Regions from separate parts of the Pseudomonas sp. DR48 genome, predicted to be linked through region 1. Evidence: predicted binding sites of a transcription regulator. Region 1 holds the regulator's gene; each other region holds the start of a gene.

Evidence for each region. Region 1 encodes sigma-54, which starts transcription at its own class of promoters, with help from an activator protein. Its sites were predicted from a motif close to ANTGGCATNNANNTTGCTNT; they were not measured.
Region 2: flgB (flagellar basal body rod protein FlgB) is a predicted target of sigma-54. The motif match lies at 6,445-6,464, and genes of this name have one in related genera.
Region 3: K5K95_RS17990 (CmpA/NrtA family ABC transporter substrate-binding protein) is a predicted target of sigma-54. The motif match lies at 7,009-7,028, and genes of this name have one in related genera.

What each region holds. Positions count from the first base shown of each region.
Region 1 covers NZ_CP081946.1:2,955,365-2,965,525, forward strand. The annotation lists gene pmbA (metalloprotease PmbA) at 1-70, shown strand, start outside; gene K5K95_RS13260 (HPr family phosphocarrier protein) at 178-453, opposite strand; gene rapZ (RNase adapter RapZ) at 469-1,326, opposite strand; gene ptsN (PTS IIA-like nitrogen regulatory protein PtsN) at 1,329-1,793, opposite strand; gene hpf (ribosome hibernation-promoting factor, HPF/YfiA family) at 1,806-2,114, opposite strand; gene K5K95_RS13280 (RNA polymerase factor sigma-54) at 2,189-3,682, opposite strand; gene lptB (LPS export ABC transporter ATP-binding protein) at 3,867-4,592, opposite strand; gene lptA (lipopolysaccharide transport periplasmic protein LptA) at 4,592-5,140, opposite strand; gene lptC (LPS export ABC transporter periplasmic protein LptC) at 5,127-5,699, opposite strand; gene K5K95_RS13300 (KdsC family phosphatase) at 5,707-6,231, opposite strand; gene K5K95_RS13305 (KpsF/GutQ family sugar-phosphate isomerase) at 6,231-7,205, opposite strand; gene K5K95_RS13310 (ATP-binding cassette domain-containing protein) at 7,483-8,292, shown strand; gene mlaE (lipid asymmetry maintenance ABC transporter permease subunit MlaE) at 8,292-9,089, shown strand; gene mlaD (outer membrane lipid asymmetry maintenance protein MlaD) at 9,089-9,556, shown strand; gene K5K95_RS13325 (phospholipid-binding protein MlaC) at 9,568-10,161, shown strand, end outside.
Region 2 covers NZ_CP081946.1:250,964-261,124, forward strand. The annotation lists gene K5K95_RS01150 (hypothetical protein) at 1-135, opposite strand, end outside; gene K5K95_RS01155 (ribonucleoside-diphosphate reductase subunit alpha) at 276-3,170, shown strand; gene flgE (flagellar hook protein FlgE) at 3,460-4,773, opposite strand; gene flgD (flagellar hook assembly protein FlgD) at 4,805-5,533, opposite strand; gene flgC (flagellar basal body rod protein FlgC) at 5,549-5,992, opposite strand; gene flgB (flagellar basal body rod protein FlgB) at 5,996-6,403, opposite strand; gene cheR (protein-glutamate O-methyltransferase CheR) at 6,768-7,595, opposite strand; gene K5K95_RS01185 (chemotaxis protein CheV) at 7,643-8,575, opposite strand; gene flgA (flagellar basal body P-ring formation chaperone FlgA) at 8,657-9,418, shown strand; gene flgM (flagellar biosynthesis anti-sigma factor FlgM) at 9,591-9,917, shown strand; gene K5K95_RS01200 (flagella synthesis protein FlgN) at 9,966-10,161, shown strand, end outside.
Region 3 covers NZ_CP081946.1:3,966,992-3,977,152, reverse strand. The annotation lists gene K5K95_RS18010 (GGDEF domain-containing protein) at 63-2,453, opposite strand; gene rlmKL (bifunctional 23S rRNA (guanine(2069)-N(7))-methyltransferase RlmK/23S rRNA (guanine(2445)-N(2))-methyltransferase RlmL) at 2,596-4,866, opposite strand; gene rmf (ribosome modulation factor) at 5,396-5,611, shown strand; gene K5K95_RS17995 (quinone-dependent dihydroorotate dehydrogenase) at 5,897-6,916, opposite strand; gene K5K95_RS17990 (CmpA/NrtA family ABC transporter substrate-binding protein) at 7,147-8,358, shown strand; gene K5K95_RS17985 (ANTAR domain-containing response regulator) at 8,374-8,949, shown strand; gene K5K95_RS17980 (nitrate/nitrite transporter) at 9,323-10,161, shown strand, end outside.

The sequences.
Region 1 (10,161 bases):
CCTGGAGCTGCGTAGCAACATTCGTACAGGCTCGGTGTTGATCGAGCGGATGACCGTGGCCGGTAGCTAACGCTTATCGCAGCGCAAAAAAGGCGCGCCACCCGATTGGGTGGCGCGCCTTTTTTATTGCATCTTGCACCGCCCCCGTGGGAGCGAACTGCTACATAAAGGGGGCGGTTATTCGCCTTCGTCGAAGTAGTTGTTGATCAACTGCACCAGGGCATCCAGCGCTTCCTGTGCCTGCTCGCCTTCAGTGTTGAGGTGGATCTTCGTGCCCTTGCCAGCAGCGAGCATCATCATGGCCATGATGCTTTTGCCGTCGACGGTGGATTCTGGCGTGCGTCCAACTCTGATTGTGCAATCCTTGAATTGACCCGCAACGCCAACGAATTTTGCCGAAGCGCGGGCATGCAGGCCCAGCTTGTTGATGATTTCGATTTCCAGAGCAGGCATCGCGATGTGAATCCTTTAGCTGAGGTCGCGGTGGCGGACCTGGACGTTCTTCAGGGATTGTTGCAGAACCTGGCCCAGACGTTCGGTCAGGTAGACGGAGCGGTGATGCCCGCCGGTGCAGCCAATGGCAATGGTGACATAAGCACGGTTGCTCGCAGCGAAGCGCGGCAGCCATTTTAGCAGGTAGGAGGAAATGTCCTGGAACATCTCTTCGACGTCCGGTTGCGCCGCCAGGTACTCGGCCACCGGTTGATCAAGCCCGGACAGCTCGCGCAACTCCGGCTTCCAGTAAGGGTTGGGCAGGCAGCGCACGTCGAACACAAGGTCTGCGTCGACTGGCATGCCTCGCTTGAATCCGAACGACTCCACCAGGAACGCAGTGCCGCTGTCCGGCTGGTTCAGCAGGCGCAACTTGATGGTATCGCGCAACTGATACAGGTTCAGGTTGGTGGTGTTGACTTTGAGGTCGGCCAGGTCGGCAATCGGCCCCAGCAAACTGGTCTCGTCCTGAATCGCCTCGGCCAACGAACGGTGGGCGGTACTGAGCGGGTGGCGACGGCGGGTTTCCGAAAACCGTTTGAGCAGTGTTTCTTCGTCGGCGTCCAGGTACAGCACATCGCATTTGATGTGCCGGCTGCGCACTTCTTCCAGTAGTTCCGGAAATCGCGACAGATGACTGGGCAGGTTGCGGGCATCGATGGATACCGCGACCAGCGGTTGTGCGAGCTCGGTATGAATCAGCGCGCGCTCGGCGAGTTCCGGCAGCAAGCCGGCGGGCAGGTTGTCGATGCAGTAGTAGCCGTTGTCCTCGAGAACATCGAGTGCGGTACTTTTACCTGAGCCGGAACGGCCACTGACAATGATCAAGCGCATGATTAATGACCGTTTTGCTCGCTCAGGACGACCTGATACAAGGCTTCATTACTCGGGGCGCTGCGCAGTTTTTCGCGCACTTCCTTGCGATCGAGCATGCTGGCGATCTGGCGCAGTAGCTCCAGGTGCGCATCGGTAGCGGCCTGCGGGACCAGCAGCACGAACAGCAGGTCAACCGGGGCGCCGTCGATGGCGTCGAAATCGATGGGGGCTTCAAGGTGTATCAGGGCACTGATGGGCGCTTCGCAGCCCTTGATGCGACAGTGAGGGATGGCGATGCCGTTGCCAAAACCGGTCGAACCGAGTTTTTCACGGGCAATCAAAGCCTCGAAGACATCTTGCATCTCCAGATCCGGCACTTCCCGGGCGATCAGGGTGGCAATTTGCTCAAGGGCTTTCTTTTTACTGCCGCCCGGCACGTTCACGAGAGAACGGCCGGGGGTCAGGATGTTTTCAAGTCGGATCATGGGTTGGGAGTGTTAACGACCGGTAGCGCCCTGGAGCAGGCTTTGGGTCTTTTCCTTATGCTTTTTGAGTTGTTTATCGAGCTTGTCGGTCAGTAAGTCGATCGCCGCGTACATATCGGTATGTTCCGCGTTGGCGACCACTTCATTGCCGGGAATATGCAACGTGGCTTCGATTTTCTGCTTCAGCTTTTCGACGCACATCGTGACCTGCACGTTGGTGATCTTGTCGAAATGCCTCTCTAATCGTTCGAGTTTTTCGCCGATGTAGGCGCGCAGAGGTTCGGTCACTTCCAGTTGGTGTCCACTGATGTTGACTTGCATACAGCTTCTCCTTCGTTGCCAGTGCATAAAGCGGTAGACCAGATGATCTACCACTGGAACGCTGTGGCGTGGCTCTACATCAACCGCTTGCGTTCGCTCGAAGGCGCGATCCCGAGGGATTCGCGGTACTTGGCGACGGTGCGGCGAGCCACCTGAATGCCTTGTGCCTCCAGTAAACCAGCGATCTTGCTGTCACTCAACGGCTTTTTCTGATTTTCCGCCGCAACCAGTTTTTTGATGATTGCGCGGATCGCCGTGGACGAGCATTCGCCGCCTTCGGAGGTGCTGACGTGGCTGGAAAAAAAGTATTTCAGTTCATAAATGCCCCGAGGGGTATGCATGAATTTCTGTGTGGTCACCCGTGAAATGGTCGACTCGTGCATGCCCACTGCCTCGGCAATGTCGTGCAGGACCAGCGGTTTCATCGCTTCGTCGCCGTACTCCAGGAAGCCGCGCTGATGCTCGACGATCTGGGTGGCCACTTTCATCAGGGTTTCGTTGCGGCTTTGCAGGCTCTTGATGAACCAGCGTGCTTCCTGCAACTGATTGCGCATGAAAGTGTTGTCGGCGCTGGTGTCGGCGCGGCGCACGAAACCGGCATATTGGGCGTTGACCCGCAGCCGTGGCACCGATTCCTGATTCAGCTCGACCAGCCAGCGCTCGTTGTCCTTGCGCACGATCACGTCAGGGACGACGTATTCGGCTTCGCTCGACTCGATCTGCGAGCCCGGACGCGGGTTGAGGCTCTGCACCAGTTCGATCACCTGGCGCAGTTCATCTTCCTTGAGCTTCATGCGGCGCATCAGCTGGCTGTAGTCGCGGCTACCGAGCAGATCGATGTAGTCGGTGACCAGGCGCTTGGCTTCCGCCAGCCAAGGTGTCTTGGCTGGCAGCTGGCGCAGTTGCAGCAGCAGGCATTCGCCCAGGTTGCGGGCGCCGATACCGGCCGGTTCGAATTGCTGGATGCGATGCAGGACGGCTTCGATTTCGTCCAGTTCGATGTCCAGTTCCGGATCGAAGGCTTCGAGGATTTCCTCGAGGGTTTCGTCCAGGTAGCCCTGATTGTTGATGCAATCGATCAGGGTCACGGCGATCAAGCGATCGGTGTCGGACATCGGTGCCAGGTTCAGCTGCCACAGCAAATGGCTTTGCAGGCTTTCACCGGCCGATGTACGGGTAGTGAAATCCCACTCGTCGTCATCGCTGCTCGGCAGGCTGCTGGCGCTGGTCTGGTAAACGTCTTCCCATGCCGTATCGACGGGCAGCTCGTTGGGAATGCGCTCATTCCAGTCACCTTCCTCCAGGTTGTCCACCGTCGGGGCGGTTTCCTGGTAGGAGGGCTCTGAAACATCGGCGTTGGGTTGTTGTTCGGCTTTGTCGGCCAAGGGGTCGGCGTTATCGAAGTCGTCGCCTTCTTCCTGGCGTTCGAGCATCGGATTGGACTCCAGAGCCTCCTGGATTTCCTGTTGCAGGTCCAGGGTCGACAATTGGAGCAGGCGGATGGCCTGTTGCAGCTGCGGTGTCATCGTCAGCTGCTGGCCCATTCTCAAGACTAGCGATGGTTTCATGGCAGGGGCTAAACACCTTATTCGCCGGCGCACATGCGCCATCCACTACAGGGCGCCGGAGCGCCAAACATAAGCAAATTATATGCCCGAAACTGCAGCGTTTGCCTAGAGCGCCGTAACAATAAAAAAATGTTGATTTTTTATCGAGACAAGCGCTCGGGCGACCAGCCAGACACCTCAGTGCTTACAGGCGGAACTCATGGCCCAGATAGACTTCTTTCACCAGGTCATTGGCCAGGATTGTGGCGGAGTCGCCTTCGGCAATGAGCTGTCCATCGTTAACGATGTAGGCGGTTTCGCAGATATCAAGGGTCTCACGGACGTTGTGGTCAGTGATCAACACGCCAATGCCTTTGGCCTTGAGGTGGTAGATGATCTGTTTGATGTCGCCCACCGAAATCGGGTCCACACCGGCGAATGGTTCGTCGAGCAGGATGAATTTCGGGTTGGTGGCCAGGGCGCGTGCGATTTCCACGCGGCGGCGCTCACCACCGGACAGGCTCATGCCGAGGTTGTCACGGATGTGGCTGATATGGAATTCCTGCAGCAGGCTTTCCAGTTCCTTGCGACGACCGTCCTTGTCGAGCTCCTTGCGGGTCTCGAGGATGGCCATGATGTTGTCGGCCACCGACAGTTTGCGAAAAATCGACGCTTCTTGCGGAAGATAGCCGATACCGGCCTTTGCACGACCGTGCATTGGCTGGTGGCTGACGTCCAGGTCATCGATCAGCACACGACCCTGATCGGCCTGCACCAGGCCGACAATCATATAGAAGCAGGTGGTCTTGCCGGCGCCGTTAGGGCCCAGCAGGCCGACGATCTGACCGCTGTCGATTGACAGGCTGACGTCACGCACGACCTGGCGGCTCTTGTAGCTCTTGGCCAGATGCTGAGCTTTCAGAGTTGCCATTATGGAGCCTTTTTCGCGTCGTTTTTCGGCTTGGGCTGGATCACCATGTCGATGCGTGGGCGCGCTTCGGTGACCTTGTTGCCTGTGGCGCGACCGGCGCTCGCAAGCTTTTTGACGGTGTCGTAGACGATTTTCTCGCCTTGAGTGATGTTGTTGTCCTTGTCGATGACTTTTGCCTTATCGATCAGGACGATGCGGTTTTGCGCGGCGTGGTACTGGATGGTGATGCCCCAGCCCTGAACAGGCTTGGTATCGCCGGCGGTCTGCAATTGTTCGAAGTAGGCGAGGTTGCCCACCGAGGTCACCACGTCAATTTCACCGGTCGGCGTGCGGGTGATGGTCACGGTGTTGCCTTTAACGATCATCGAGCCCTGGGTGATGATCACGTCACCTTTATAGGTGGCAACGCCATTCTTGTCGTCCAGTTGGGCATCGTCGGCCTGAATGCGGATAGGCTGCTCTTGATCGTTCGGCAGAGCCCAGGCGCTCACGCTTCCCAGTGCTGCGCCCAGACTGAGCAAAATAGGGAGAGTTTTAACGAGCCTCATACTGTCCTCTTACGTTCGATAGCAGGTGTATCCTGCTTTCTTTCAAGTACGCTTTCATTCCGTTGCCTGTCGATACACCGCCAGCGCCGTCGATTCTAACGGGTTGATCGGTCTGCGCATATTGCTCCTTGGGGAACACAGTCATACGGGTGGTGGTAATCAGGGTCTTGCGGTTTTTCTCGTCGAAACGCGTGATGCGCACTGAATCAATCAGTTCGACCTGAGTGCCGTCGGGATTGACTTCTCCTCGCTCGCTCTGGACGTGCCACGGAAACTGGGTGCCGCGAAACATGTTCAGGTCGGGGTTGGTCAGCAACGTCACCTCGGTCGCTTTCAGGTGTTCAACCTTGTCGGACGTCATTTCGTACTGCAATTTGCCGTCCGGCAGGTACTGCACGCTGTGGGCGTTGGTGGCGTAATAGTCAATGGCGCTTTCGTCGACCTTGGCTACGGCCTTATCGAGGAAGCGTTCCGGGCTGATGTTCCAGTAGCCGACCGCGGCGAACAGCGCCGCGATGCAACTGAACAACAGCATGTTACGAATCTTTTTGCTCAACATAATGGGCTCACAGGTACGCGGCGTTGGCCGCATCAAGGCGGCCCTGGGCGAGCAGGATCAATTCGCAGAATTCACGAGCGGCACCCTCGCCACCGCGGGCCAGGGTAATGCCATGGGCGTTTTCACGTACGAAGCTGGCGGCATTGGCCACCGCCATGCCCAGGCCAACGCGGCGAATCACCGGCAGGTCTGGCAAGTCGTCACCCAAATAGGCAACTTGTTCATAGCTTAGGTTGAGTTGGGCCAGAAGTTCGTCCAGCACCACCAGTTTGTCTTCGCGCCCCTGATAAAGGTGTGGAATGCCGAGGTTCTTCGCCCGACGTTCGACCACCGGGGTCTTGCGGCCGCTGATGATAGCGGTCTGCACGCCGGCTGCCATCAACATCTTGATGCCTTGGCCGTCGAGGGTGTTGAACGTCTTGAATTCGCTACCGTCTTCAAGGAAGTACAACCGTCCGTCGGTCAGCACGCCGTCGACGTCGAACACCGCGAGTTTGATCTGTTTGCCGCGTTGCAGCAGGTCCGTGCTCATTACATTACTCCTGCACGCAGCAAGTCGTGCATGTTCAAGGCGCCGACCGGCCGGTCGTCGCTGTCGACCACGACCAGCGCGTTGATCTTATGGTCTTCCATGATTTTCAGGGCTTCGGCCGCAAGCATTTCGGCGCGGGCGGTTTTGCCGTGTGCGGTCATGACCTGATCGATGGTGGCGCTGTGGATGTCGATGCTGCGGTCCAGGGTGCGACGCAAATCACCGTCCGTGAAGATGCCGGCGAGTTTGCCATCGGCTTCCAGGATCACGGTCATGCCGAGGCCCTTGCGGGTCATTTCCATCAGCGCGTCCTTTAGCAGGGTGCCGCGCTGGACCTGCGGCAGCTCTTGTCCGGCGTGCATGACGTTTTCGACTTTCAACAACAGGCGTCTGCCCAACGCGCCACCCGGGTGTGAAAAGGCGAAATCTTCAGCGGTAAAGCCGCGGGCTTCCAGCAGCGCGACGGCCAGGGCATCGCCCATGACCAGTGCAGCGGTGGTTGAAGAGGTCGGTGCCAGGTTCAGCGGGCAGGCTTCGTGCTCGACGTGAACGTTGAGGTTGACCTCGGCAGCCTTGGCCAGCGGCGAATCGGGGTTGCCGGTGAGGCTGATCAATTTGATGCCCAGGCGTTTGATCAAGGGCAGCAGGGTAACGATTTCATTGGTGGAGCCGGAGTTCGACAGGGCCAGGATGATGTCGTCACGCGTAATCATGCCCATGTCGCCATGACTGGCTTCGGCCGGGTGCACGAAAAAGGCCGTGGTGCCGGTGCTGGCCAGTGTGGCGGCAATCTTGTTGCCGATATGTCCCGACTTGCCCATGCCGACCACGACCACGCGGCCTTTGCTGGCCAGAATCATCTCGCAAGCGCGTACGAAATCTGCGTCGATATGGGGCAGCAAGCCTTGTACGGCTTCCAGCTCGAGGCGGATGGTGCGTTGGGCGGATTGAATCAGGTCGCTGGATTGGCTCATGTCAGAAATCGTATAGCCTGATGAAAAGGCGGCGATTATAGCGGTAATGATCGAAACCCTCACGCAAGTTCGTCATGCTTTGTTGTTCCCGGTTACCAAATACTCGTCGAACAAGGTTTTTTGCCTGTCATCTTGCTGAACATGCCCCGGCTTGGGCCTTGGGCGCTTGCCCTTTGCAGTGATATAGTTCGCCGCCAGTTCGGCCTGCCCGGGGAGGTATGTGCTTTCGTCAGAGAGCCAGGCGTCCGAGTGAGAGGCTGCATCGCAAGGAGTTTAGATGAGTGCCGATAACGCCTACGCGGTCGAGCTGAAGGGACTGACCTTCAAGCGCGGTGCGCGCAGCATTTTCAATAACGTCGATATCCGTATCCCGCGCGGCAAGGTCACCGGCATCATGGGGCCTTCCGGGTGTGGCAAGACCACGCTGTTGCGCTTGATGGGCGCACAGTTGCGTCCCACCAAGGGCGAAGTCTGGGTCAACGGCCAGAACCTGCCAAAGCTGTCGCGCAGCGATTTGTTCGATGCGCGTAAACACATGGGCGTGCTGTTTCAGAGCGGCGCGCTGTTCACCGACCTCGATGTGTTCGAGAACGTCGCCTTTCCGCTGCGCGTCCACACCGAGCTGCCGGAAGAAATGATCCGCGACATCGTTCTGCTCAAATTGCAGGCCGTGGGCTTGCGTGGCGCAATCGACCTGATGCCTGACGAGTTGTCCGGCGGCATGAAGCGTCGTGTCGCGCTGGCGCGGGCGATTGCCCTCGATCCGCAGATCCTCATGTATGACGAGCCTTTTGTCGGCCAGGACCCAATCGCCATGGGCGTGCTGGTGCGCCTGATCCGTTTGCTCAACGATGCGCTGGGCATTACCAGTATCGTGGTGTCTCACGATCTGGCCGAGACCGCGAGCATCGCCGATTACATTTATGTAGTGGGTGACGGGCAAGTATTGGGGCAGGGCACTCCCGAAGAGTTGATGAATTCGCAGGAACCGCGCATTCGTCAATTCATGACAGGTGATCCCGACGGTCCGGTCGCATACCACTTTCCAGCGACGGATTACCGCGCAGATCTTCTGGGGAAGCGTTGATGCGCAAGATTTCACTGATAGAACGCGTGCGCCGGTTCGGCCATTCCGCCATTGATGCGCTGGCGGTGTTCGGTCGTTCGGCGATTTTCCTGTTTCATGCCTTGCTCGGTCGTGGTGGCATCGGCGGCGGTTTTGGCCTGCTGATCAAGCAACTGCATTCGGTGGGCGTGATGTCCCTGGTGATCATCGTGGTCTCCGGGGTATTCATCGGCATGGTGCTGGCGCTGCAAGGCTTCAACATCCTGTCCAGTTATGGTTCCGAGCAGGCGGTCGGCCAGATGGTTGCGCTGACGCTGTTGCGTGAGCTGGGCCCCGTGGTCACGGCATTGCTGTTCGCCGGGCGCGCCGGTTCCGCGTTGACTGCCGAAATCGGCAACATGAAATCCACCGAACAGTTGTCCAGTCTGGAAATGATTGGTGTCGACCCGCTCAAGTACATCGTTGCCCCACGCCTGTGGGCCGGCTTCATTTCCCTGCCGGTGCTGGCGATGATTTTCAGCGTGGTGGGTATCTGGGGCGGTTCCTGGGTGGCAGTCGACTGGCTGGGTGTGTATGAAGGTTCCTACTGGTCCAACATGCAAAACAGCGTGACGTTCACTGACGATGTGCTCAACGGCATCATCAAAAGCATCGTCTTTGCCTTTGTCGTGACCTGGATTGCCGTATTCCAAGGCTATGACTGCGAGCCCACATCCGAGGGGATCAGTCGTGCCACTACCAAGACCGTGGTGTATGCCTCTTTGGCTGTACTCGGCCTGGACTTTATTCTGACCGCCTTGATGTTTGGAGATTTCTGATGCAAAACCGCACCCTGGAAATCGGTGTCGGCCTTTTCTTGCTGGCTGGCATCCTGGCTTTGCTGTTGCTGGCGTTGCGGGTGAGTGGCCTGTCCCCGAGCGCTACAACAGACACCTATAAACTTTATGCTTACTTCGACAATATCGCCGGTTTGACGGTCAGAGCTAAAGTGACCATGGCCGGTGTGACCATCGGCAAGGTCACGGCTATCGATCTGGATCGCGACAGTTTCACTGGTCGGGTGACCATGCAGGTGGAAAAACGTGTAGATAATCTACCGACTGACTCCACTGCATCTATCCTGACTGCTGGCCTGTTGGGCGAAAAATACATCGGTATCAGCGTGGGCGGCGAATCCGCCTTGCTCAAGGACGGTGGGATAATCCACGACACCCAGTCGTCGCTGGTACTCGAGGACCTGATCGGTAAATTCCTGCTCAATACCGTTAGCAAAGACGCCAAATGAGGAGCTTTTGAATGATCTCTACCTTGCGACGTGGCCTGTTGGTAATACTGGCGGCCCTGCCGTTGATGGCTAACGCCGTGGCAGCGCCTTCCGCGCACGAACTGGTTCAGGACACCACGAACCGGATGCTGGCCGACCTGTCGGCCAACAAAGAGAAGTACAAAAAGGATCCGCAGGATTTTTACACGGCGTTGAACACCATCGTCGGTCCTGTGGTGGATGCCGAGGGCATCTCCAAAAGCATCATGACGGTCAAGTACTCGCGCAAAGCCACGCCTGCGCAGATGAAGACCTTTGAAGAAAACTTCAAGCGGGGCCTGTTCCAGTTCTATGGCAATGCCCTGCTCGAATACAACAACCAGGGCATCACCGTCGATCCTGCCAAGGATGAGTCGGGTGATCGCACCAGCGTTGGCATGACCGTAAAAGGCAACAACGGGGCGATCTATCCCGTGTCGTACACACTCGAGAAGATCAATGGCGAGTGGAAGCTGCGTAACGTGATCATCAACGGTATCAATATCGGCAAGCTGTTCCGCGATCAATTCGCGGATGCGATGCAGCGCAATGGCAACGACCTGGACAAGACCATCAATGGTTGGGCC
Region 2 (10,161 bases), 2.7 Mb from region 1:
GCCCAAACCGCGTGCGCGGATGGCACCGTTTTTCCAGGCCTGAACGGTCAGAACGGTACGGGTGTTGCAGTCATAACTGGCACCCTGAAAGGAATCCGGCTTCGAGCCCAGGCTCGCGGCCAAAGACTTCGGCAAGGAAGCGGCATCATTAGCCTTTTTCCTACTGTCTCGAAGTTGTTATACCCGGCATCTCGTCGGTTGTAGTGCTTCAGGACAGAACGGTGGGCACCGTGATGGTGCCCAAACAAACATAGAGAATGTGGAGACAACCCCCCATGCAAACCGACACAACTCGCGAGAACCCGCAGGGCACCTTGCCGCAGGCCGCTGATTCGACTTCGGATCTGTCCGCCACCGCGCCTGGTCAACTGCGCGTGATCAAGCGTAACGGCACTGTCGTTCCTTACACCGATGACAAGATCACCGTCGCGATCACCAAAGCGTTTCTCGCAGTTGAAGGCGGCACCGCTGCCGCCTCGTCGCGAATCCATGACACCGTTGCCCGCCTGACCGAACAAGTCACCGCGACCTTCAAGCGTCGCATGCCATCGGGCGGCACCATCCACATCGAAGAAATCCAGGACCAGGTCGAACTGGCCCTGATGCGTGCCGGCGAGCAGAAAGTGGCTCGCGACTACGTGATCTACCGTGACGGCCGTTCCAAAGAACGCGCTGCCCACGCACCGGCCGAAGAAGCCGTCAACGCTCACCCGTCGATCCGCATCACCCGCGCCGATGGCACCTTTGCTCCGCTGGACATGGGCCGCCTGAACACCATCGTCACCGAAGCGTGCGAAGGCCTGGAAGAAGTCGACGGCGACCTGATCCAGCGCGAAACCCTGAAGAACCTGTACGACGGCGTGGCCCTGACCGACGTCAACACCGCCCTGGTGATGACCGCCCGTACTCTGGTCGAGCGTGAGCCGAACTACTCGTTCGTGACCGCCCGCCTGCTGATGGACACCCTGCGTGCCGAAGGCCTGAGCTTCCTGAACGTCGCCGAAAGCGCGACCCACCACGAAATGGTCGACCTGTACGCCAAGGCCCTGCCTGCGTACATCGCCAAGGGTATCGAGTTCGAATTGCTGAACCCGGTCCTGGCCACGTTTGACCTGGAAAAACTCGGCAAGGCGATCAACCACGAGCGCGATCAGCAGTTCACGTACCTGGGCCTGCAAACCCTGTACGACCGTTACTTCATCCACAAGGACGGTATCCGCTTCGAACTGCCGCAGATTTTCTTCATGCGCGTGGCCATGGGCCTGGCGATCGAAGAGAAGAACAAGGAAGACCGTGCGATCGAGTTCTACAACCTGTTGTCGTCCTTCGACTACATGTCCTCGACCCCGACCCTGTTCAACGCCGGCACCCTGCGTCCACAGCTGTCGAGCTGCTACCTGACCACCGTGCCGGATGACCTGTCCGGCATCTACCACGCGATCCACGACAACGCCATGTTGTCCAAATTCGCTGGCGGCCTGGGCAACGACTGGACACCGGTTCGTGCACTGGGTTCGTACATCAAGGGCACCAACGGCAAATCCCAGGGCGTTGTACCGTTCCTGAAAGTGGTGAACGACACCGCCGTCGCCGTTAACCAAGGTGGCAAGCGCAAAGGCGCTGTCTGTGCCTACCTGGAAACCTGGCACATGGACATCGAAGAGTTCATCGAGCTGCGCAAGAACACCGGTGACGACCGTCGTCGTACCCACGACATGAACACCGCCAACTGGATCCCTGACCTGTTCATGAAGCGCGTCTTCGATGACGGCAAGTGGACCCTGTTCTCGCCATCCGAAGTGCCTGACCTGCACGACCTGACCGGCAAGGCTTTCGAAGAGCGTTACGAGTACTACGAAGCCCTGACCGAATACCCAGGCAAGGTCAAATTGTTCAAGACCATCCAGGCCAAAGACCTGTGGCGCAAAATGCTGTCCATGCTGTTTGAAACCGGCCACCCATGGCTGACCTTCAAAGACCCGTGCAACCTGCGCAGCCCGCAGCAGCACGTGGGCGTGGTCCACAGCTCGAACCTTTGCACCGAGATCACCTTGAACACCAACAAGGACGAGATCGCCGTTTGCAACCTGGGCTCGATCAACCTGCCGAACCACATCGTCAACGGCAAGCTGGACACCGCCAAGCTGGAACGCACCGTGAACACCGCCGTTCGCATGCTCGATAACGTGATCGACATCAACTACTACTCGGTGCCGCAAGCGAAGAACTCCAACTTCAAGCACCGTCCGGTCGGCCTGGGCATCATGGGCTTCCAGGACGCGCTGTACCTGCAGCACATTCCTTACGGTTCCGACGCTGCCGTCGAGTTCGCCGACAAGTCGATGGAAGCGGTCAGCTACTACGCGATCCAGGCTTCCTGCGACCTGGCCGACGAGCGCGGCGCCTACGAGACGTTCCAGGGTTCGCTGTGGTCCAAAGGCATCCTGCCGCTGGATTCGCAACAGATCCTGATCGAACAGCGTGGCCAGAAGTACATTGATGTTGACCTGAACGAATCCCTGGACTGGGCACCAGTTCGTGCCCGTGTACAGAAAGGCATTCGTAACTCCAACATCATGGCCATCGCACCGACCGCGACCATCGCCAACATCACTGGCGTATCGCAGTCGATCGAACCGACCTACCAGAACCTCTACGTGAAATCGAACCTGTCGGGCGAATTCACCGTGATCAACCCGTACCTGGTTCGCGACCTGAAGGCTCGCGGTCTGTGGGACGCGGTCATGATCAACGACCTGAAGTACTACGACGGTTCGGTGCAGCAGATCGAGCGCATCCCGCAAGAACTCAAAGAGCTCTACGCGACTGCGTTCGAAGTGGACACCAAGTGGATCGTTGACGCGGCAAGCCGTCGTCAGAAGTGGATCGACCAGGCTCAATCGCTGAACCTGTACATCGCCGGCGCCTCGGGCAAGAAGCTGGACGTGACCTACCGCATGGCTTGGTACCGTGGTCTGAAAACCACTTACTACCTCCGTGCCCTGGCCGCGACCAGCACCGAGAAGTCGACCATCAACACCGGCAAACTGAACGCTGTTTCCAGCGGCGGCAACCACGGTGAAGATTCGGTCCTGGCAGCTCCAGCCGGTCCTGCTCCAGTACCGAAGGCTTGCGCCATCGACGAGCCGGATTGCGAAGCTTGCCAATAAGCTGAACCGGTGAGCGCTGAAAGGCGCTGACTCGAAAACCCCCGATCAGTCCTCTGGACTGTCGGGGGTTTTCTTTTACCTCAAGGAAAGTGGCGGCCGGGCTGACGCCTTCGCGGGCAAGCCCGCTCCCACTGTGATCGCATTTCTCTGGGCCACCCCGGTCGCCTGTGGGAGCGGGCTTGCCCGCGAAGAGGCCTGCACATACCACCAAAACTTCGGCACCACATAAATAATCCCGGCAAAAAAAAACCCCTCTTGCGAGGGGTTCTTTATGCAGCGCTAACCCGCATCAGGTCATCTGAATGATGGTCTGCATGATGGTGCTCTGGGTGGAGATGGTCTTGGCGTTCGCCTGGTAGTTGCTCTGCGCCTTGATCAGGTTGACCAGTTCGTTGGTCAGGTTGACGTTGGACTCTTCCAGGGAGTTGGACTGGATGGAGCCCAGGGTCCCGGTTTCCGGAGCGTCATAGCCCGGGATACCCGAGGCGTAAGTCTCTTTCCAGCTGGTACCGCCAATCGCTTGCAGGCCTTGTTCGTTAGTGAAGCTGGCCAGCGCAACCTGGCCGATGGCCTTGCTCTGGTTGTTGCTGAAGTTGGCGAACAGGGTGCCGGTGCCGTCGATGGTCAGGTTGGTGATCTGGCCAGTGGCGTAACCGTCCTGGGTCGGGATGGAACGGGCGGTGTCAGCGTTGTACTGGGTAGTCTTGGCCAACGAAATGGTTACGCCTGCCGGGTTGGCGGCGGCACCGTTGGCTGTCCAGACGCCATTGGTCACGGTGCCTGGTACCCAGTTGTTCAGCTTCAAGTCAGTGCTGATGACTCCAGGGGGCGTGCTGACCTGAGTCAACTTGCCGCCAGAGTCGAACGACAGTGTCGAAGCGACCGGGGCAGTGACTTTCGGGTCGCTGCCGGTAGCATCCGGGTTACGACCATCGACCAGGGTATAAACCTTCCAGGTGTTGCCAGCCGTTTTCACCATGTACTGATCCATGGTGTGCTGGTTGCCCTGGCTGTCATAGATCGGAGTGCTGAACGACTTGGTGTAGGTCGCCGTCAGTGTCGGGTCGAACTTGCCCGCCGGGACGGTATCGTCGATGACCGGAGCCGTCGAGTTCAAGTTGATCGTCGATGCCACAGCCGAAGTGGACTTCGGCGCCAGGTTCGAGGTGTCCAGTTTCAGGTCAGTCAACACGCCGTTGATGATCTTGCCGTTGGCATCCACGCCGTAGCCTTGCAGGCGGGACGTGTAATCGGTGTTGGTGATGAAGCCGTCCTTGTCGACCTTGAACGTACCGTTACGGGTGTAGGACACCGAACCGTTATTGCTCAAGGCGAAGAAACCCGAACCGTTGATGCCCATGTCCAGCACGTTACCGGTGTTGTTGATGTCACCCTGGGTGAACTGCTGGGACACGTTGGCCAGGCGCACGCCGCTGCCGACCACTTTGCCGCCGCTGCCGAGTTTGGTCGCCGAGTAGACGTCTTCAAATTCAGTGCGGGAGGATTTGAAACCGGTGGTCGCGACGTTGGCGATGTTGTTACCGGTCACGTCCAGTTGTTTGTTGGCTGCATAGAGACCGCTAAGGCCGATATTGAAAGACATATTCCACTCCTTTGTGCCGGGTTAGTCGGCTCTATATACCAATGGTTTGAACTTTGGACAGGGCGACGGGGCCCAGGCCCGCCAGGTTGAGCGTCAGCTCGCCGCCGGTCTGGCTCAAGGTTACGCTGTTGACGGTGGCCGGCAGGTAAACCGCCAGGTCCGTCGCCGTGCCGTTGACCGGTGCACTGGCCTTGATGGTGTAGGCGCCGACCGGAACGGGATTGCCGCTCGAGTCCTTGCCATCCCAGGTAAAGCTGGAACTACCGACCGCACGGGTGCCCAGATCGATGGTTCTGATGGTTTTGCCAGTGCTGTCGGCAACGGTCACGGTGCCGCTGGCGATGGACGACGTCAGGTTGACCGAGCCGTTGACGGCCTTGGTCGGATCATCGACCTGGATGTTGTTGGTCTGCACGATCACGGAACGGCCGACCAGGGAAGACGCCTGCAACGCTTGCGAAGAGCTGTAGTTGCCGGCAATCGAGCTGACCGTGCTGTTGAGCGTGGTGATGCCTTCCAGGCTGCTGAACTGGGCCAACTGGGCGACGAACGCGCTGTTGTCCTGCGGGTCCAGCGGGTTCTGGTTTTTGAGCTGGGTCACCAGCAATTGCAGGAACGCATCCTTGCCCAGCGCCTGACCACCCGTCGCGCTGTTGGTCGCGGAGGCAATGCCGCCCGACGTGGAGCTGCTGGACTTGACGGAAGAGTTCGCCAGAATGTCATTGACGCTGAGGCTGCTGGTGGAATCGGTAACACTCATCTGAGTTGCCCCTTATCACTGACCTAGAGTCAGGACCTTTTGCATCATGGTTTTGGCGGTGTTCATCATTTCGGCGTTGGTCTGGAACGAACGACTGGCGGAAATCATGTCGGCCATTTCTTCCACGACGTTGACGTTCGGGTAGTAGACGTAGCCCTTGGCGTCGGCCGCCGGATGGTTCGGCTCGTAACGCGCCTCAAGGTTGCTCTGATCCTCAACCACGCCCAGCACTTGTACGCCTTGACCGGCCGCGTCCTGGTTCTGGAACAGCGAATCACTGCCGCCGCTCTGGCCGCCCTGGAACATGGTGGCGAACACGGGGTGACGGGCGCGATAGGTCTGGTCGATGCTCGACGAAACGGTTTCGGCGTTGGCGATGTTCGAAGCCACGGTGTTCAAGCGAGTGGTCTGGGCACTCATGCCGCTACCGGCAATGTTGAAAACACTGGATAGAGACATGATTTACTCTCCGCGCAGGGCTGACATCAGCCCTTTGAATTTGCTGTTGAGCAGGGTGAAGCTGGCCTGGAAGCCGACCGCGTTTTCCGCGTAATTCGACTGTTCCAGTTGAGCGTCCACGGTGTTCTGGTCGATCGACGGTTGCATCGGGGTGCGATACATCAGCGATTCGTCGCCGTTACCCAGGCCTTGTGCTTCGATATGACGGTTGTTGGTCATGTTCAAGGCAAAGGTGCCGCCGTTGGTTTTCTCGTTCTGTGCAGCGAGCACTTTGGAGAACTCCAGATCCCGAGCCTTGTAGTTCGGGGTATCGGCGTTGGCAATGTTGTTGGCCAGGACTTCGGCACGCTGGGCGCGAAAGCCCAAGGCTTGTTCGTGGATACCGAGCGCTTTATCGAAGCTGATGCTCATGTCGGGAAACCTTCGGGTGACCTGATTTTCGTAACAGAGACTTAGCAAGCGGCGTGCCAATTCAAAAAAGCCCGTAAACCGGGGCTTTGCGGGGTGGTGGCAAGACGGCAATGCCAGAAAAGCGGCAACCGGTTTCCGCCGTCTGCCGCTTTTCTGCCGCTTTCCCACCGGCAGCACCTATTCGAATGTGGGAGCGGGCTTGCTCGCGAAGGCGGGGTGTCAATCAAAGCAGATGTCGACTGACACGACGCCTTCGCGAGCAAGCCCGCTCCCACATTTGAATTGGAGTGTTTGCGGGATATCGACAGGCACAAAAAAACGGGAGCCCCTGAGGACTCCCGTTTTCATGTGTGCCGCCAATCCATCACTTCGCCTGGTAAATGATCCCCGGGCTGCACTGGACCATCTGGTAGTGATCCGGCAAACCGTTCAGCGCTTCGGAGGCGCCGAGGAACAGATAACCGCCGGGCTTGAGGGTGCTGTGAATGCGCAACAGGATGTCTTTCTTCACCTCGGCGGAAAAGTAGATCAACACGTTGCGGCAGAACACGATATCGAACTTGCCCAGGGCCGCGTAGCTGTCGAGCAGGTTGAACGAGCGAAACTCCACACGGCTCTTGATCGGCGCCTTGATGGCCCAGCGTCCCGGCCCCTTGGGGTCGAAATAACGCTGAAGGCGTTCGGGCGACAGGCCACGGCCGATGGCCAGGCTGTCGTACTCGCCGGTCTTGCAGTTGGTCAGCATGGTGCCGGACAAATCAGTGGCAACGATCTGCACACCCATTTTCAACTGGCCCATGTTGACCCGCTCGAACTCATCGATGGACATCGACAGCGAATACGGTTCCTGACCCGACGAGCACGCCGCCGACCAGATCCGCAGACGTTGGCCGGGGGCCGCCTTGATCGCTTCGGGCAGCACCTTGTTCTTCAAGACTTCAAACGGATAGGTGTCACGAAACCACAGGGTTTCGTTGGTGGTCATGGCATCCACCACCATCTCGCGCAAACCACTGCGCGGCTGGGTCTGAATGCGCTGGACCAGTTCACCCAACGACTTGATACCCTGCTGTTCCATCAGTTTGTTGAGACGGCTCGAGACCAGGTATTGCTTGTTTTCACCGAGCAAAATGCCACAGGCTTTTTCCAGGAATACCCGGAACTGTTCGAAATCCAAATTACCCGTAGACAAAGATACCGCCTCTTAAATCGTGTTGAACCGCCAGGGACAAAAGGCCCCTAGCTGATATCTGCTGCTTTGATCCGGTCGACTACCCGGGATGCCAGGTCATCAGGGCGGAATTTGGCAAGAAAGTCATCAGCACCGACTTTCTTGACCATCGCCTGATTGAATACGCCCGACAACGAAGTATGCAGGATGATATGAAGCTTTTGCATGCGCGGGTCGGCGCGGATCTCCGCCGTAAGGGTGTACCCGTCCATTTCCGGCATCTCGATGTCGGAAATCATCATCAGGAACTCTTCTTCCGGCTTCTTGCCCTCGTCGACCAGCTTGCGCAGGTATTCCAGCGCTTGCCGACCGTCGTTCAACGCCACCACTTCGACGCCGACCGTTTGCAGGCAGCGCGTCACTTGCTTGCGCGCCACCGATGAGTCATCGACCGTCAAGACCCGCAGCGACAATGCTTTGTGCTGGGTTTCGACATCCACCACGCCGACCGAAATCGCTTCCGGTGTCGGCGCCACTTCCGCCAGCACTTTCTCGACGTCGATGATTTCGACTAGCTGATTGTCGACCCGAGTCACAGCGGTCAGGTAATGATCGCGCCCGGTGCCCTTGGGAGGCGGATGAATTTCCTCCCAGTTCATGTTGACGATGCGCTCCACCGAGCGCACCAGGAAACCCTGGGTCTTGGTGTTGTACTCCGTAATGATCACAAACGGATTGCTCTGATCCTTAAGCGCGCCGGAGCCGGTTGCCATTGCCAGATCAAGAATCGGAATGGTCGCCCCTCGGATATTTGCTACACCGCACACGACAGGACTGGACTTGGGCATCAGGGTCAGCTTGGGGCATTGCAGCACCTCACGAACCTTGAACACGTTGATCCCATACAGCTGCTGGCCGTCAAGACGGAACAACAACAGCTCAAGGCGATTCTGCCCCACCAGTTGCGTGCGCTGGTTTACCGCATCCATTACACCAGCCATGCACAGACTCCTACACCAACGCTAAGTGTGTTGCGACGCCCATTCATTGCTAAACGGCACGGCGCTTGCTTTTTAACTCTTATGAACACAGAACCGACATTTTTCCGACGCCTGACATCAACTTCCCGCAAATTGCTTTGTGCGATATCGGCCGTTTGCCTGTTCAACGCTGGCAGCCCTGCCCTTGCTGACGCGGTTACCTTGCCTGACATGCTTATCGGCGTCACTCAGGGCTTTCTTGAGTTCACCGTAGAAGACTATTTGGCTACCAGTCAAACCGAAGGCCGCTACGAAATCGAAGTCAACCGACTCGATCCACGTATGCATATGCCCATGTGCGACAAGGAATTGACAGCCACTCTGGAGAGCCCGGCGACTCCGATCGGACGGGTCACGGTCAAGGTTCGCTGTGATAGCTCATCGCCTTGGACCGTGTTCGTACCCGCTCAAGTCCGCCTGTTTCGGGACGTTGTCACGACCACTCGGCCGCTCAAGCGCGCCGGTATCATCGAGCCCAGCGACGTGATGCTGCGCGAACGCGACATCAGTCTGATCAACCAGGGTTATTTCACCGCGCTGGATCAAGCCATTGGACAAAAACTTACCCGACCAACGGTCGCCGATCAGGTCCTGACGCTGGTCCATCTGGAACAGGCGGAAGTCATCAGCAAGGGCGACCAAGTGGTGATTACCGCGCGCAGTGGTACGCTCAGTGTGCGCATGCCCGGCGAAGCGCTGTCCAACGGCGGCTTGCGTGAACAGATTCGAGTGAAAAACCTTAATTCCAACCGGGTCATCAAGGCGCAGGTGATCGCGCCAGGCCAAGTGGAAGTGGCTATGTAGATATCTCTGGCTCTATGGGTGAAGAGATGGCGCGTTGCCCGGCGGTTCCCTAAACTGTGCACCAGGCAGGACAAGCACTGGCACTTGCACGCTCATTGATAAATGGGCCTAAAGTTTTTGCAGGGAGAGCCGAAAACATGGCAAGCGTCCAAATACCCAGAGGTTTTTTATCATGGTCATCGATTTCAGCCGTTTAAACAGCTCCTCGCCACTTACCGGCAGTACGCGTACCAGCGCCGCGAAGGAAACAGCCGAAGCCGGCAAATCCGCGCCGCTGAATACCCCGGCCGAACAGGCCAGTACCGTCACAAGCGGGGAATCGGTACACCTCAGTAATGAGGCTCAACAGTTGCAGAAGGTCACTGACAAGCTGCGCGATCAGCCTGCCGTCGACAACGCCCGCGTGGCAGAGTTGAAAGCAGCAATCGCCGATGGCAGCTATAAAGTCGACAGCAACCGTGTAGCCAGCAAACTGCTCAACTTCGAAGCCCAGCGCTAGGCCATTGCCTGCGCCAGGCTTTTGGACGCTTAAACCCCAAGGCCAGCCATGCACGATACTAATTTACTGCAACTGATCATCGACGACTTTGCCCCGGCGCAACACTTGCTGGAGTTACTGCAAACCGAGTCCCTCGCCTTGCATGGTCGTGACATGCAACTGCTCGAGGAGATTCTCGCGCAGAAACAGGCACTGATCGTTTTGCTTGACCAGCATGGCCGCAAGCGCAGTGAAATCCTCGCCA
Region 3 (10,161 bases), 1.0 Mb from region 1:
TCATGTTGACTGATACACCGCTATCGCGGGCAAGCCCGCTCCCACAGGGTCAGCATAAAGCCTTACTTCGTCTCTTCCTGTACCCGATCCCGTCCCGCCTGCTTCGCCGCGTAAACCCCCGAATCCGCCCGCAACAACAGCGCATCCGCGCCCTCCCCGACGCGCCAACTGGCAATCCCGAAACTCGCGGTCACGATGCCAACGCCTTCAATCGGCGAACTGCGCAACCCTTGCCAAAGCTGCAAGGCCAAGACATGCGCATGCTCGCCGTCAATGTCCGGGCAGAGCACCATGAACTCCTCGCCGCCCAGGCGACAGAACACGTCCGTGCGGCGCAGGCGATGACTGATTCGTTCGCACACGACCTGCAACACCCGATCGCCCACAGCGTGGCCATGCAGGTCATTGATGCGTTTGAAGTGGTCGATGTCGAGCATGATCACCGACAATTCGCCGCCACCGCGTTCGACCCGGGACATTTCCGTGGTCAGGCGCTCCTGGAAGTAGCGGCGGTTGTGAATTCCGGTCAGGGAGTCAGTGATCGACAACGCCCGCAGTTCTTCCTCCACCCGCTTCATGTCGGAAATATCCGAAACATAGCCATGCCAGAGCACGCCACCGCCGGGCAGTTCTTCCGGAGTCGCCTCGCCACGCACCCAACGCAGACCACGCTTGGGCAGTAGCACCCGGTATTCCTCGCGCCACGGGCTGAGGGTGTCCGCCGACGCCCGGATCGAGGCGCGCACGCGCGTCATGTCCTGCGGATGAATCCGCGTGAAGATCGCTTCGGCGTCGAACAACAGCACGTCCGGTTCGAGTTCGTAGATGTCGCGAATACCGTCGCTGGCGTAAATCAAGCTGAAGCGCCCGTCGAATTCCATCTTGAATTGATAAATGCCACCGGGCACATGGGCGCTGAGTTTTTTCAGCAGCAGGTCCCGCGCGGCCAATGCCTCGTGCACGCGTTTGCGTTCGGTGATGTCGATGCAAATGGCCAGATGCCCGACCCACAGGCCTTGTTCGTCGAGCACCGGAGTCGCGAGCATGTTGACCGTCAAATGGCTGCCATCCTGGCGGACCAACGTCCACTCCCGCGCTTCGTGGCCTCCTTTTTCGCCCCCTTCGACCAGCATCGCCTGACAGGTCGGAATCGGCTTGCCATAGGACGCACTCAATTCGGCCGCGCGGGTGACCAGCTCGCGGGGGAAGTGCAGGTTTTCCAGGGTCATGCGCCCCACCACTTCGGCACTGGAGTAACCGAGCATCTGCTCGGCCCCGGCGTTGAACGTGCTGATGACACCGCGCAAGTCGGTGGCGATGATAGCCACCTGAGTCGCCGCATTCAGCACGCCACGCAACTGGCCATGGGTGCCGCGCAACTCCTGCTCACGGGCGTGCAACTCCTGAGTGCGCTGCTCGACCATGCTCAGCGCACGCTGGCGCTGACTGACCAATACATAGAGCAATGCACTGAGCAACAAACTGAGCAAACCGCCGAGCACCACCAGGCTGCTCACCGAGGAATGGTTGGCTTGCAGAAAGGCTTCGCTGGGCAGGATGTCGACTTGGTAGTCATGGTCAGCCATGCGCAACAGGCGTGTCGCTGACAACTCGCTGGTGGCTGGCGTGTTGGAGGATTCATAAAGCACTTCGTGCTGATCATCGGTGGACAAATCGAGGATTCGCACCGAGAGGTAGTCATGACTGGCCTCGGGCAGCCCATCCGCCAGCAGCTGACGCATGCTGATCACCGCCATGACATAACCGGAGGGTTTCCCGGCCGGATCACTGGCCTGCTTCACCGGCGCCACCAACAACACCCCGCGCGCGTAAGCCGGCTCGATGCTGACCAGGTGCATTGGCTTCGACACCGCCATGCCCCCCCGTTGGTTGGCCCGCTCCAGCGTATCGCGACGCAAGGGCTGGGCCCACAAGTCGTACCCCAGCGGCGAGCCGAGCCGGCTTTGCGTCTGACTGTAAAGCACAGCCACGTACTCATCCCGTTCGGCCGCCAATTGCAGTTGGCCTTCGCCATTGAGTTCGCGGATGGTGAAGTCGCTCAACCCCTCGTCGCGCACCCGGCGTTCGAAGGCAGGACGTTCGGCGCGAGTGACCCGAGTGGCGAACGAGTACGCCTGTGTGCGGTGCAAGAGTGGTTGGGTGTAGCCGTCGAACTCCTCGCGGGAGACCGACTCGGAATTGGCGAAGAACCGGCGCAACCCGTCAAGGCGTTGCTCCTGATCTTCGAAACGTTCTTCGATGCGGCTGTAACGTTCGCTGGCCAGCAGTTGGAAACGTTGCCGCAATTGATGCTGAAACAGATTGAGCGTCGACCAGGCCAGCAAACCGGTGAGAATCCCGCCAACGAGCAATACCAGCAGCGCGACCAGCCAGGCCGAGACATCTTCACTGATAAAACCCAGGATCTTGGGGCGCACGGCGTGCAACGACATAGACGCAACTCAAAACGCCATGTGCGGGAAAGCCCATTGGCCATGCGTTGAGTTATAGCTATTAGCCACTAATTTGGCCAGCACTGAAAGAACCAAAGAGCCTTTAAAAATCAAGGCTCTGTGGATCCAATCGGCTTAACCGTCAACGGGCCGTGATTTTCCAGGCACGGTGGATCTTGCCATTCCGGGCGAAATCCGGATCGATGGTCTGGGCGGTGATTTCTTCGACGACATAACGCTCGGTGAGGTTTTCCTCAAGCGTGAATTTGCGGAAGTTGTTGGAGAAGTACAACACGCCGCCCGGCGCCAGGCGCGCCATGGCCAGGTCGATCAATTGCACCTGGTCACGCTGCACGTCGAAGATGCCTTCCATGCGCTTGGAGTTGGAGAACGTCGGCGGATCGATGAAGATCAGGTCGTACTCGTCGCGGCAAGCTTCAAGCCACGCCATCACGTCACCCTGCTCCAGACGGTTCTTGTCGGAGAAACCGTTCAGCGACAGATTGCGACGCGCCCAGTCGAGGTAGGTTTTCGACAGGTCGACGCTGGTGGTGCTGCGGGCGCCACCCTTGGCCGCGTGAACACTGGCGGTCGCGGTGTAGCAATACAGGTTGAGGAAGCGCTTGCCGGCCGCCTCTTTCTGAATCCGCATGCGCATTGGACGGTGGTCGAGGAACAGACCGGTGTCGAGGTAGTCGGTCAGGTTGACCAGCAACTTCACACCGCCTTCATTGACCTCGACGAACTTGCCCTGCGCCGCCTGGCGTTCGTACTGCTTGGTGCCGCTCTGGCGCTCGCGGCGCTTGACCACTACCCGGCTCTTGTCGATGTTCAAGGCCTGCGGAATGGCGGCCAGGGCATCGAACATGCGCGCCGAGGCTTTTTCCGGGTCGATGGATTTCGGCGCGGCGTATTCCTGGACGTGGACCCAATCCTGATAGAGATCGATGGCCATGGAATATTCCGGCATGTCGGCATCGTAGACGCGATAGCAATCGATGCCTTCGCGCTTGACCCATTTGCCCAGTGCCTTGAGATTCTTTTGCAGGCGGTTGGCAAACATCTGCCCGCCTTCGCTCAAGCGCGGCTGCTCGATCACCACCGGGGCCGGTTTGATCGGGTTGCCGTTCTTGTTGTACTTCTCGTACTTGCCCGGTGCCACGTCGTTGTCGGCAACTTCGACTTCAGCTTGCTCGCGCTCAACCTGACGCTGTTCCGGGGTGCGACGCTCGCCGGTGACGAACTGGTCCGGGGTGACCTTGATCAGCAGCAGCTTGCACGGCAAGGCGCCGTTCCAGAACGAATACTGTTTGAAGCTGCGGATGCCCATGCGCTTGCCCAGCTCCGGGGCGCCGGTGAAGACGGCCGCTTCCCAGTTCAGGCAAGCCTGACGCAGGCGCTCGCCGAGGTTCTGATAGAGATAAAGCAGACTTGCTTCGTCGCCCAGGCGCTCGCCGTATGGAGGGTTGCAGATCACCAGGCCTTTCTGGTTCTGGTCCGGACGTGGCTCGAACGTGGCGACTTCGCCCTGGTAGATCTTGATCCACTCGCTCAGGCCCGCACGTTCAACGTTGTTGCGGCCCGGCTGAATCAGCCGCGGGTCGGCTTCGTAACCGCGAATCCACAGCGGTGGCTTGGCCAGGCCGGCAGCGGCGCGTTCGGTGGCTTCTTCGTGGAGCTTTTTCCACAGTGCCGGTACGTGACCGAGCCAAGCGGTAAAACCCCACTGCTCGCGACGCAGGTTCGGCGCCATGTCGGCAGCGATCATGGCCGCTTCGACCAGGAACGTACCCACACCGCACATCGGGTCAGCCAGTGCGCCGCCTTCGGCCGCAATGCGTGGCCAGCCGGAGCGGATCAGGATTGCGGCCGCAAGGTTTTCCTTGAGCGGCGCCGCGCCTTGCTGCAAGCGATAACCGCGCTGGTGCAGGCTGTGGCCGGACAGGTCGAGCGAGAGAATGGCTTCGCCACGGTCCAGGCGCAGGTGAATGCGCAGGTCCGGGTTGAGCTTGTCGATGGACGGACGGTCGCCTTGCGGGGTGCGCAGCTTGTCGACGATGGCGTCTTTGACTTTCAAGGCGCCGAAGTGGGTGTTGTCGATGCCCGAGCCATGGCCGCTGAACTCGACGGCCAGAGTGCCGTCGTTGAGCATGTGGTCTTGCCACTCGATGTCGAGCACGCCGTGATACAGGTCTTCAGCGTCCTTCATCGGGAAACGCTTGAGCACCAGCAGCACCCGGTTCGCCAGACGCGACCACAGGCACAGGCGATAAGCGGTTTCCATGGTGGCCATGCCGCGCACAGCCGAGGTGTGCTCACGCGCGTCCTCAAGGCCAAGCCCGACGGCTTCCTCGATGAGCAGGCCTTCAAGGCCTTTGGGGCAAGTGAGGAAGATTTCGAATTGATCGGACATTGGAATTTCAAAGCCTTTGGCTAGTGAACCGGCAACGCATTGCCGGCCCGGTTTTCAATCAGGCGCTTTTCTAAAAGAGCGCCCGCGTGGCACGGAGGTGTGCCGTCCCACCCCTGCAAGCCCGGGTTAAAAGAGCTTAGATGCAAAGGCAGATAAAAAAGTTGATGCAACAAAATGTCATAAACCGACCCTTCGTCGAATAATGCCTCCGGGCAACGCGAGGCATTCTCAGCAAGGGATTGGCGCAATCATCCAGCGCGGGGCTGATCATACCGGGGTTTGGTCAATAAACACGGGCAAACATCGTGTTACTTATGGCCATACCACCTTAATGGTTACGTCCTTATGACAAAACGATCATTCCATCGGTGTGACGCATTGGTTAGAACTCAACTCAGGTTGACGCCGCAACGACGTCAACACCTTGGCTCGCGACGCCGGCAGCGAGCCCCAACGGCAGGATTTTTTCTGCCAGACCTCAATTGAGGTCGACGCGATAAATACAGTCAACAAGTGAGGGCAACACCCTATGAGAAGACTTAAGCGTGATCCGTTGGAAAGAGCATTTTTGCGCGGATATCAATATGGCGTTGGTGGCAAATCCCGTGAGCTTTGCCCATTTACTCTACCGTCGGTACGCCAAGCCTGGATTAATGGCTGGCGAGAAGGACGCGGCGACAACTGGGACGGTATGACCGGCACTGCGGGAATCCACAGACTCAACGAACTTCACGCCGTCGGCTAATTTACAGGGCCAAACACTCCGACACGACAATCTGATTACTGAACGACTTAACCACGCACGCCCCATCCGGGCGGCGGGCTCCGGCCCAGGGGCACCTTCGAGGTGCCCTTTTTTATGCCCGTTCACCTATCCCTGTAGGAGCTGTGTAGGAGCTGTCGAGTGAAACGAGGCTGCGATCTTTTGATCTTGTTTTTTTAAAAATAAAAGTCAAAAGATCGCAGCCTCGTTTCACTCGACAGCTCCTACACAGCTCCTACACAGCTCCTACATTGACGGTGTGTGAGATCAGCGCAGGGCGGCGATGGCGTCGACGGACTCGCGAATCAGCGCCGGACCTTTGTAGATGAAACCGGAATAGAGCTGCACCAGGCTCGCGCCCGCGGCGATTTTCTCAGCCGCGTGCTTGCCTTCGGTGATGCCGCCCACGGCGATGATCGGCAAGCGACCGGCCAGCTCCGACGCCAGCACCTTAACGGTGTGGGTACTTTTTTCGCGAACCGGCGCGCCGGACAAACCGCCCGCCTCCTCGCCATGCTCAAGGCCTTCGACACCCACGCGGCTCAGGGTGGTATTGGTGGCGATCACCGCGTCCATCCCGGTTTCGATCAATGCTTGCGCGACCTGCGCGGTTTCTTCATCGGTCATGTCCGGGGCGATCTTGATCGCCAGCGGCACGTGTTTGCCATGGCGCAACGCCAGTTCCGCGCGACGGGTCGCCAGGTCCGCCAGCAACTGCTTGAGCGAATCGCCGAACTGCAAGCTGCGCAGGCCCGGGGTGTTCGGCGAACTTACGTTGACTGTCACGTAGCTGGCGTGGGCGTAGACCTTGTCCAGGCAGATCAGGTAGTCGTCGACCGCACGTTCAACCGGCGTATCGAAGTTCTTGCCGATGTTGATGCCCAGCACGCCCTTGTACTTGGCGGCTGCCACACGGGCCAGCAGGTGATCGACGCCGAGGTTGTTGAAACCCATGCGATTGATGATCGCCTCGGCTTCCGGCAGACGGAAAATCCGTGGTTTCGGGTTGCCCGGCTGCGGGCGCGGGGTGATGGTGCCGATTTCAACGAATCCAAAACCCAACTGCGCGAAGCCGTCGATGGCCGCGCCATTCTTGTCCAGGCCGGCCGCCAGACCGACCGGGTTAGGGAAGTCCAGGCCCATGACCTTCACCGGCATTTTCGCCGGGGCCTTGCACAGCAAACCGTTGAGGCCCAAACGCCCGCCCGCGCCGATCAGGTCCAGGGACAGATCGTGGGAGGTTTCCGGGGAAAGTTTGAACAACAGCTGACGGGCCAGGGTGTACATGGGCGGCTTTGACTCGAATGGCGGCGAAATGAGGCGGCGATTATAGCCGGGCATCGGGGTCGCAAGCGAGGCACGCGGCAAAATCAAGGGCCGATGGCATATGCCTTGCACCGACATAGGCATCAGCACTCATGCCAACGGCGGGATGAGTGGAAGGACAATGGCGTCGTCACAAGGCTTTGCTCACGCAAGGGTCTGGGGCGACGTTTTTTTTTGGAAGGTGTTGAGTCATGAATGAAACCACAGCGGGCCCACTCGCCTGGGTCAACGGCAGCGATGCCCCGGAAAAGACCGAAATCAACCTCGGCTTCATGGCCCTGACAGACTGCGCCTCCGTGGTGGTCGCGGCCACCCAGGGTTTCGCCCAGCCTTATGGCCTGACCCTGAACCTCAAGCGCCAATCGTCCTGGGCGAACCTGCGGGACAAACTGGTCAGCGGCGAACTCGACGCCGCGCACAGCCTTTACGGCCTGATCTACGCCGTACACCTGGGCATCGGCGGTGTAGCCGCCACCGATATGGCGGTGTTGATGGGGCTGAATCAGAACGGTCAGAGCATCAACCTCTCCCATGGCTTGCAAGCCTTGGGCGTGACCAGTCCTGAAGCACTGGATCGGCACGTGCACCAAAGTCGCCCAAAACTGACCTTCGCCCAGACTTTTCCGACCGGCACCCACGCCATGTGGCTGTATTACTGGCTCGCGAGCCAGGGCATTCATCCGTTGCAGGACGTCGACAGCGTGGTGGTGCCGCCACCCCAAATGGTCGCGCACCTGCAGGCGGGTCGCATCGATGGTTTCTGCGTCGGCGAGCCTTGGTCTGCCAGTGCGGTGAAGCAGAACCTGGGGTTTACCCTGGCGACGACCCAGACGATCTGGCCCGATCATCCGGAAAAAGTCCTCGGCTGCACCCGTGCCTTTGTCGAGCAATACCCGAACACGGCGCGGGCGCTGGTGATGGCGATTCTGGAGGCCAGCCGCTTCATCGAGGAAAGCACCGAGAACCGTCGCAGCACCGCCAAGCTGTTGAGCGCGCCGGAATACCTCGATGCGCCGCTCGACTGCATCGAGCCACGGTTGCTGGGTGATTACGCCGACGGACTCGGCAATCGCTGGCAAGATCCGCACGCCCTGCGTTTCCATGGGAATGGCGAGGTCAACCTGCCCTACTTGTCCGACGGCATGTGGTTCATGACCCAGTTTCGCCGCTGGGGCTTGTTGCGTGACGACCCGGACTACCTTGGCGTGGCCCGTCAGGTCCAGCAACTAGACTTGTACCGTGAGGCGGCCGCGGCGGTCGGTGTTGCCGCCGAGGGCCAGGCCATGCGCGCCAGCCAACTGATCGACGGCAAAATCTGGGACGGCAGCGACCCGGCCGCTTACGCCCGCAGTTTCAAGTTGCACGCCATGAGCGACAGCTCGCACCGATTCGCCACCCGCTGACAGGAGACTGCGAACATGTTGCGTATCCTGCTGATCAACGACACGGCGAAGAAAGTCGGTCGCCTGAAAGCCGCCCTCACCGAAGCCGGGTTTGAGGTCATCGATGAATCCGGCCTGACCATTGACCTGCCCGCACGCGTCGAAACGGTGCGTCCGGACGTGATCCTGATCGATACCGAGTCACCGAGCCGCGATGTGATGGAGCAAGTGGTGCTGGTGTCGCGTGATCAACCGCGGCCGATCGTGATGTTTACCGACGAACACGACCCCGACGTAATGCGTCAGGCGATCAAGTCCGGCGTCAGTGCCTACATCGTCGAAGGCATTCACGCACAACGCTTGCAGCCGATTCTCGACGTTGCGATGGCGCGCTTTGAAAGCGACCAGGCCTTGCGCGCCCAGCTCAACGCCCGCGATCAGCAACTGGCCGAGCGCAAGCGCATCGAGCTGGCTAAAGGGCTGTTGATGAAAATGAAAGACTGCAACGAGGAAGAGGCCTACACCCTCATGCGCCGCCAGGCCATGAGCCGGCAGCAGAAGCTGATTCAGGTGGCGGAGCAGATCATTGCCATGAGCGAACTGCTCGGCTAACCCCCCGCCCAATGATCGTTCCCACGCTCCGCGTGGGAATGCCGCCATGGACGCTCTGCGTCCGCTTCGAGCTGTGACGCAGAGCGTCACGAGATGCATTCCCACGCGGAGCGTGGGAACGATCAGATGCTGCGCGTGGAAACGATCATCCTGAACATGGCACAAATCTCGCTAAGTAATCACTACAGGTAACCAACGGCGGTTGCCCCACCTACGACAAAGACGTCGCTCACCTTATTTGCCCATGGCGAATCGGGTGGCGGCGTTTTTTAGTTTTTGGCCCCAGAGACCGGGGCCGGTGGTGCGGCCGATGCGGCGCCCCACCTGCAAGCTCATGACTCTTTCTCGAGACTCCCTACAGCTGAGGTGCGCGATGAATTCAAGCTTCTGGAAATCCGGCCATACCCCGACATTGTTCGCGGCCTTCCTCTATTTCGACCTGAGCTTCATGGTCTGGTACCTGCTCGGCCCGCTGGCGGTGCAGATCGCCGCCGACCTGCACCTGACCACCCAACAGCGAGGGATGGTGGTGGCCACGCCGATTCTGGCCGGTGCCGTGCTGCGCTTCATCATGGGCATGCTGGCTGATCGCCTGTCGCCAAAAACCGCCGGGCTGATCGGCCAGGTGATTGTCATCTCTGCCCTGTTCGGTGCCTGGAAACTCGGCATTCACAGCTACGAGCAAGCGCTGGTGCTGGGCCTGTTCCTCGGCATGGCCGGTGCGTCCTTCGCCGTCGCCCTGCCGTTGGCGTCGCAATGGTATCCACCGCAGCACCAAGGCAAAGCCATGGGCATCGCCGGTGCCGGTAACTCGGGCACTGTGCTGGCAGCATTGATCGCCCCGGTGTTGGCGGCGGCCTTCGGCTGGAGCAATGTGTTCGGTTTCGCCCTGATCCCGTTGATCCTGACCATTATCGTCTTCGCCTGGCTGGCGAAAAACGCGCCTGAACGGCCGAAAGCCAAGTCCGTGTCCGACTACTTCAAAGCCCTGGGCGACCGCGACAGCTGGTGGTTCATGTTTTTCTACAGCGTGACCTTCGGTGGATTCATTGGCCTGGCCAGCGCCCTGCCCGGCTATTTCAATGACCAATATGGCCTGAGCCCTGTGACCGCCGGCTACTACACCGCGGCCTGCGTATTCGGTGGCAGCCTGATGCGTCCATTGGGCGGCGCGCTGGCCGACCGTTTTGGTGGCATCCGCACATTGCTGGG